Regions from separate parts of the Variovorax sp. J31P179 genome, predicted to be linked through region 1. Evidence: predicted binding sites of a transcription regulator. Region 1 holds the regulator's gene; the other holds the start of a gene.
The links. Region 1 encodes FNR, which switches genes on or off when oxygen is low (the NO sensors DNR and NnrR bind a similar motif). Its sites were predicted from a motif close to TTGATNNNNATCAA; they were not measured.
Positions count from the first base shown of each region.

Region 2: the regulator FNR is predicted to act here: its motif matches at 1,157-1,170, upstream of QTI17_RS23135 (DUF2189 domain-containing protein).

Region 1 is NZ_JASZYL010000004.1:21,035-24,506, forward strand. It holds gene QTI17_RS11180 (sulfite exporter TauE/SafE family protein) at 1-209, opposite strand, end outside; gene hemN (oxygen-independent coproporphyrinogen III oxidase) at 229-1,644, opposite strand; gene fnr (fumarate/nitrate reduction transcriptional regulator Fnr) at 1,769-2,485, shown strand; gene QTI17_RS11195 (hypothetical protein) at 2,466-2,711, opposite strand; gene QTI17_RS11200 (FixH family protein) at 2,714-2,998, opposite strand; gene ccoG (cytochrome c oxidase accessory protein CcoG) at 3,024-3,472, opposite strand, start outside.
Region 2 is NZ_JASZYL010000009.1:136,352-139,823, reverse strand. It holds partial or broken gene QTI17_RS35240 (methyltransferase family protein) at 22-237, opposite strand; gene QTI17_RS23140 (gamma-glutamylcyclotransferase) at 227-976, opposite strand; gene QTI17_RS23135 (DUF2189 domain-containing protein) at 1,256-2,044, shown strand; gene QTI17_RS23130 (FadR/GntR family transcriptional regulator) at 2,054-2,800, opposite strand; gene arfA (arabinosylfuranosidase ArfA) at 2,873-3,472, opposite strand, start outside.

The DNA of each region.
Region 1 (3,472 bases):
CCGGCGGCCGCATAGCCGGCCACCCGGCCCACGTGGAACAAGGCGCCCGCCGGCAGCGAGCGGCCCGGGGACTGCAGCGCGGCGACGCCGCCCGCCGGTGCCCGCACGATGCGGATCACGCCGGCGCAGGCCGCGCCGCACATCGCGACGCAGTGCGGCCCGCCGGCCAGCCCCATCACGAATGCGGTGGCGAGCAGGGCGGACTGCATGGGGGAGCGTGCGGGCTCATCACACGATGCGCGAGAAGCGCGTGCGGTTGCGGTCAGCCTGCAGGTAGCGGTCGAACACCATGGCGATGGCGCGGACGAAGAACCAGCCCAGCGGCGTGACCTCGAGGTGGCGATCGCCGACCACCACCAGGCCCTGCGCCTCGAGCGGCGCCAGCGCTTCGAGCTCGGCCGCGAAGCAGCGCTCGAAATCGACCAGGTGGGCCGAGCCGATGGTCTCGAAATCGACCCGGCCCTGGCACATGATCGCCATGATCACGGTGCGCCGCAGCACGTCGTCGCGGGTCAGCGCCAGGCCGCGCACCACCGGCAGCCGGCCCTGGTCGAGCAGGTCGTAGTACTCCTCGAGCGTCTTGGCGTTCTGGCTGTAGGTGGCGCCGACCCGGCCGATCGCCGACACGCCCAGCGCCACCAGGTCGCAGTCCGGCTGGGTGCTGTAGCCCTGGAAGTTGCGGTGCAGCCGGCCCTGCCGCTTGGCCACCGCCAGCGCGTCGCCGGGCAGCGCGAAATGGTCCATGCCGATGTAGACGTAGCCGGCCTCGGTGAACGCGGCGATAGAGCGCGACAGCATCTCGACCTTGGCCGCCGCATCGGGCAACGCCTCGGTCGCGATGCGGCGCTGGGCCTTGAAGCGCTCGGGCAGGTGGGCATAGGCATAGAGCGCGATGCGGTCGGGCCGCAGCGCGCAGACCTGGGCCAGCGTGCGGTCGAAGGAGGCCGCGCTCTGGCGCGGCAGCCCGTAGATCAGGTCGACGTTGACCGAATCGAAGCCCAGCCCGCGGGCCGTCGCCATCAGGTCGAACACCTGCCCGGCCGGCTGGATCCGGTGCACCGCCTTCTGCACGTCGGGGTCGAAATCCTGGACGCCGAAGCTCAGCCGGTTGAAGCCCAGCGCGGCCAGGGTCACCAGGCGTTCGCGGTCGACGGTGCGCGGGTCGATCTCGATCGAATGCTCGCCGTCCGGCGACAAGGTGAAGGCCTCGCGCAGCATGCCCATCAGCGTCCGCAGGCCGGCATCGTCGAGAAAGGTCGGCGTGCCGCCGCCGAGATGCAGCTGGCGGACCACGGCGCCGCGGCCGAGCCGCTCGACCTGCAGAGCGATCTCGCGCGCCAGGTAGTCCAGGTACTCGCGCCCCTTGCTCTTGTGGCGGGTCACGATCTTGTTGCAGGCGCAGTAGTAGCAGAGCGATTCGCAGAACGGGATATGCACGTAGAGCGACAGCGCCCGCGCGCTGGCGCCGGTGCTGCCGCGCTGTTCGAGCGTCTGGGCATAGTCCTCGGCCGTGAAGGCGTCGACGAAGCGGTCCGCGGTCGGGTAGGAGGTGTAGCGCGGCCCGGCGCAGTCGAACCGCTGCAGCACGGACGGCGCGGGCACCACGATGGGCGGCGTGAGGGCTGGAGCGGAGACGGGAGGCATCGCGGACGCAGGCATGGGCTTCGGTGTGTCACTATGCCGCCGTCGCGATCCGCAAACCTTGACCTGCATCAAGCATCCGGCCCACCCCCCCACGGACAATCCCCGCATGACCCCGACTGCATCAATGAAGCCCGAAAATATCAAGGTCGCCTGTTCCAACTGCAACCTGCGCGAGCTGTGCATGCCGGTCGGACTGGCGCCCGGGGAGCTGCAGCGCCTCGACGACCTGGTCGCCACGCGGCGCAAGATCAAGCGGCGCGAGACGCTGTTTCGCAATGGCGAGCCCTTCACCTCGCTCTATGCGATCCGCACCGGGGTCTTCAAGACCCGGGTCACCAGCGAGGACGGGCGCGACCAGGTCACGGGCTTCCAGATGGCCGGCGAGATCATCGGCCTCGACGGCATCGTCAACGACCAGCACACCTGCGACGCCGTCGCCCTCGAAGACTCCGAGGTCTGCGTGATGCCCTTCGAGCGCATCGAGGAACTGTCGCGCGAGGTGACGGCGCTGCAGCGCCACGTGCACCAGATCATGAGCCGCGAGATCGTCCGCGAGCATGGCGTGATGCTGCTGCTCGGCAGCATGCGGGCCGAGGAGCGGCTGGCGGCCTTCCTGCTGAACCTGGTGCAGCGGCTGCATGCGCGCGGCTTCTCGCGCTCCGAGCTGGTGCTGCGCATGACGCGCGAGGAAATCGGCAGCTACCTCGGCCTCAAGCTCGAGACCGTGAGCCGGACGATGTCGAAGTTCGCGGCCGACGGCATGGTCGAGGTCGAGCAGCGCAACGTGCGCATCCTCGATCCCGAGGCGCTGCGCCGCATCGTCAATCCGCCGGGCTGTTGAGCTCGGCCGCCGGCCGGGCCAGCAGCAGCGTCAAGGCGCCCGCCGCCGTGGCCAGCAGCCAGAAGGCAAAGAACCCGGCCGTGTAGACCGCCTGGCGAGAGGCGCCCAACGCCTCGCCGCGCCAGTTGAGGTCGCCCGGATCGACCAGTGCGAACACCAGCACCTCGAGCGCGCAGGCCAGCAGGAATGCCGGCCAGAGTATCCACATCCAGCGTTGCGCCTGCATGTTCAGCGCCTCGGCGACGGCACGTCGGCGCTCGGGGTGGCCGCGTGGTTGCGCCCGGCCACCGCCGGCATGAGCTTCTTGTCGGCCAGCGTGCGGTTGATCTCCACGCCCTTGCGGTAGTAGTCCTCGTCGACCACCGGGTCGGGCGTGCGCAGGGCCAGCCACAAGGTGGCGAAACTCGCGATCACCACCAGGCCCGGCCCGCCGATCACCATCCACACCAGCCCGAAGCGCCACCAGGGTGGACAGGGACGCGTCGCTTCGTCATGGCTGCTCTTGTCGGTCATCTTCTGCCTCCTTGGGGCCTGGATTTCATCGCGGGACCAGGAACACGGCCTTCTCGGACACGCTGCCCTGGCCGCCCTCCGCTCGAACGTCGAAATACACCTTGTGGGAACCGGCCGTCGCCGCACCGTAGGGCAGCTGCAGCCGCACCGCCACCCAGCGCGACTGCGCCGGCGCGACCTCGACCACCGGCTCCGAGGACACGTGCAGACCCTCGAGGCCGCTGGCTTCGATCCGGTAGCGCTGCACCTGCTCGGTGGCGTTCATGATCTGAAGGCGGTAGACGTTCTCGAGCTGGCCGCCGTCGACGATGCGGGCCAGCGAGGCGCGGTCGCGCACCACGTCGACCTTCAGCGGCGTGCGCGTCACCAGGCTCGCCAGCAGGCCGATGCACAGCGCGCCGAGCACCGCGGTGTAGACCAGCACCCGCGGCCGCAGAACGCGGCGCAGCACCTGGCGCGGCGTCCAGCGCCCGG
Region 2 (3,472 bases), on a different contig from region 1:
TGCGTCCGCGCCGACGCGAAAGACGCCGAATGCCGCAAGGGCCCGCAGGACCCGGAGCAGTGGCGTCGGAAGAACCGAACAGGCCGTGGCCAAATCGCTCACGTGGCGGCTGCCGTCCCTCGGAATCTTGTCGGCGAGCGCGAGGTCGGCGACCAGCCGGAGCATCCGGGACACCTGGAATCCTCGAATGAGAAGATCCAGCGCTTCTCGATCGCTCTCGGTTCCATCATGGGTCATGGCGGGCCTGCGCAGTGGGTTGGGCACTCTCCGCGAGTCGTCGTGCGACGATCTGCTGCAAGCGCCAGAGATTGGCGTCCCTGATGTCAAGGCGCTCCAGCTGGTCGATGGTCTGCAAGAGGTAGTCGGCACCCGATCCCCAGTGTCCCGCCGCCTTGCACAGGATGTCCGCGACTTGTTCCTGCGTCATGCCGCCCACGAAGTTCGGCCCATTGCGATCGGCGGCGAAAACGATGGCGCGCACGTCGATGCCGTTCGCCTTGGCGCTCACCCATCGCGGTGGAGTGTTCGGTGGCTTGACGGTCATTTCCCGTCGCCAAAGCTTGCGCAGGCTGGACCTGACCGAGGGCGCATCGATGCGCAGCAGTGCACCACGGCAGCTTCCTCCGGGCGTGAGCGACATCATCAAGCCCGGCTGGTCGGGGGTACCTCGAAAGCGAGTGAGCCGGATGCAGAACGATCGATGCCAGCCGGGCAGAACCGCGGCCACCTGCTCTGCGACATCGAAGGCCGGATTCCATAGCAGGGACCCGTACCCGAAGACCCAGACACCTTCGCCACGCCACGGGCCGCTTGCAAGAAAATCCTCCAGCGAGGCCTCGTAGTCGGCATCGCTGTGGACCACCATGCCCGGGGGCGGCCCGCAGTCCGCGACTTCGCGAGCGATTCGAGAGACCAACTCCGGGGTCAGACGGAGAGGCCTGAGCCGCCCGCCATCGGCCCCACGAAGGGAAGTCATTGGATGCTCCTGTTGGGGCAGTTGCCGCGCGATTCGGTGCCGCGCGCGGGAGGGCCGGAAGTCTTCGCTGCGCCACCTGAGCCCTGTGGATGCGATTGGGCTCCTTATCGGCTGTTGGCGCAATCCTCGCCGCAGTACAGCCAGCCCGGTATCGGCGCGTGGCACCGTGTCGCCTGAACCTTGATCGACGTCAAGCCGCCGGCGCTGGGCGCGACTATGCTGGCGGCAGCGCTGGCGCCGTGAGGTCTCCAGCGCGGGCTTCACGAAGGAGTGTGCGCCATGGAACACCCGCTCGGCAGTGAGTCTCTTGCGCCGTCAACGGCGGCACCCACCGTGCGCCGGGTCGGCGCGCTGCGGCCCTTCGCCTGGCTGCGCTCGGGGGCACGCGATCTGGCGTTCCTGCCGGGCTTGAGCCTCGGCATCGGCGTGCTGGTCGCAGTCGCGGGCCTGGCCCTGACCGCCGCGACCTGGGAGGCCACCTACCTGGCGCCGACGCTGCTCGGCGGCTTCTTGCTGGTGGCCCCCCTGGTCGCCATCCCCCTGTACGCACTGTCGCGCCAGCGGGAGCAGTCCGCCGCGCCCGACTCCGCATCGGCGCTTGGCGCCTGGCTCGGCAACGCCGGCTCGATCGCGCTGTTCGGGCTGCTGCTCACGCTGGCCTACTTCGCCTGGGAGCGCCTGGCAGCGATCGTCTTCGCACTGTTCTTCACCGAGCAGCTGCAGCACGCGCCGCAGCTGCCTGCGGCGCTGCTGCTGTCGGGCCAGTCGGTCGAACTCGTGGCGGCCTTCTTCGCGCTCGGCGCCGCTGTGGCCGCGATGGTGTTCGCGCTGGGGGTCGTCAGCGCGCCGCTGCTGGTGGACCGCCCCGTGGACGTGATCACCGCGGTGCTGACCAGCCTGCGCTGCTGCGCCCGCAATCCGCTCGCCATGGTGCTGTGGGCCGCGTTGATCGTCCTGCTGACGGCCCTCGGTTTTGCGACGCTCATGCTCGGGCTCATCGTCATCTTCCCGTGGCTGGCACACGCGAGCTGGCACGCCTACCGCGACATGGTGGACGGCGGCCGCTAGCGACCGGACTCACACCGGATCGAGGTCGGAATCCAAGATGCGCGAGATGTCCTCGCGCGTCTCCTCCAGCTGAACCAGCGTCGCCTGGCGCGCTCCCAACGGGTCCCGGTTGAGCAGGGCCGTGAGGATCGCCTTGTGCCGGGGCAGCGAAAGGGCGTGGGTGTCCGGCAGCTGGCTGCTGAGCTTGATCGACTCGCGCAGTGCCAGGGACAGCATGTTGCCGATGTAGGCCAGCAGGTCGTTGTTCGTGGCCTCGGCGATGTGGCGGTGGAAAGCGAGGTCGGGCTCCAGGAGTTCCTCCGGCGTCGTCGCGCGCTCCATGCCCTGGTACGCCTCCGCGATGGCCTTGAGCGAGTCCGGGCTCGCCACCTTGGCAGCCAGCGCCGCCGCCGCCGGTTCGAAGATGCGCCGCACCGTCAACAGCGTCTCGACGAATTCGGGTTGCGGCTTGGTCTGGATCATCCAGTACAGCACGTCGGGATCGAGCAGGTGCCAATGGCTGCGGGCACAGACGATCGCGCCGGCGCGCTGCTTCGAGACCACCAGGCCCTTGGCGACCAGCACCCGGGTCGCCTCGCGCAGCACGGGCCGGCTCACGTCGTAGGCCGCGCACAGGGAGGCTTCCAGGGGCAGCCTCTCCCCGGGCTTGTATTCGCCGGAAACGATCCGCAGGCCCAGGTCCCGCACGATCTGCGAGTGCATGCTCTTGCGATCGGGCGGCTGGCGATAGCCCGGATCTCGGTGCGAGGCTTTCATCTGCGAGGAAGTCCCATGGGAGGTTGCGGTCTGCACGGGATTGTCACATCCCGTCCGCGACGGCGAAAGCGATCAGGAGGGCTTGGCGTTCGACGTGACGATCAGGTTCCAGGAACCCGGCTTCAGGCGCGCCGTGATCCGGTGTCCATCGATCTCGACCGCCTCCAGGCGGCCCGGCGAGACGTTGTCGGGCGCTTCCTGGGTGTTGGTCGCCTTCATGTCCGCATGATGGAGCTGGAGCGCCTCCACCAGGCGCTGCCGGTCGCCCAGCCCGCGCAGCTCGATGCTGATTTCCTGCTCGTCGCTCAGGTGGCGGTTCAGCGCGAAGATCGCCGTCTGGCCCGTGCTGTCGTCGTGCACCACGCTGGCGCACAGGTACGGCACCTCGGGAAAGGTCTTGGCCTGGTAGGTCGGCGAATGGATCACCGGCCGCAGCACCCGGCCCCGGGCGTAGCGGGCGGCTTGCGCGAACGGATGGAAGATGGTCTGGCGCCAGGCCGGTCCACCCGGCTCGGTCATGATCGGGCCGATCACGTTCACCAGCTGCGCCATGCAGGCGGTCTTGACGCGGTCGGCGTTGTTCATCATCACGATCAGCGCGCCGCCGACGGCCAGCGCGTCCTCGTGGTTGTAGACCTCCTCGATCAGCCGCGGTGCCTGCGGCCAGCCGGG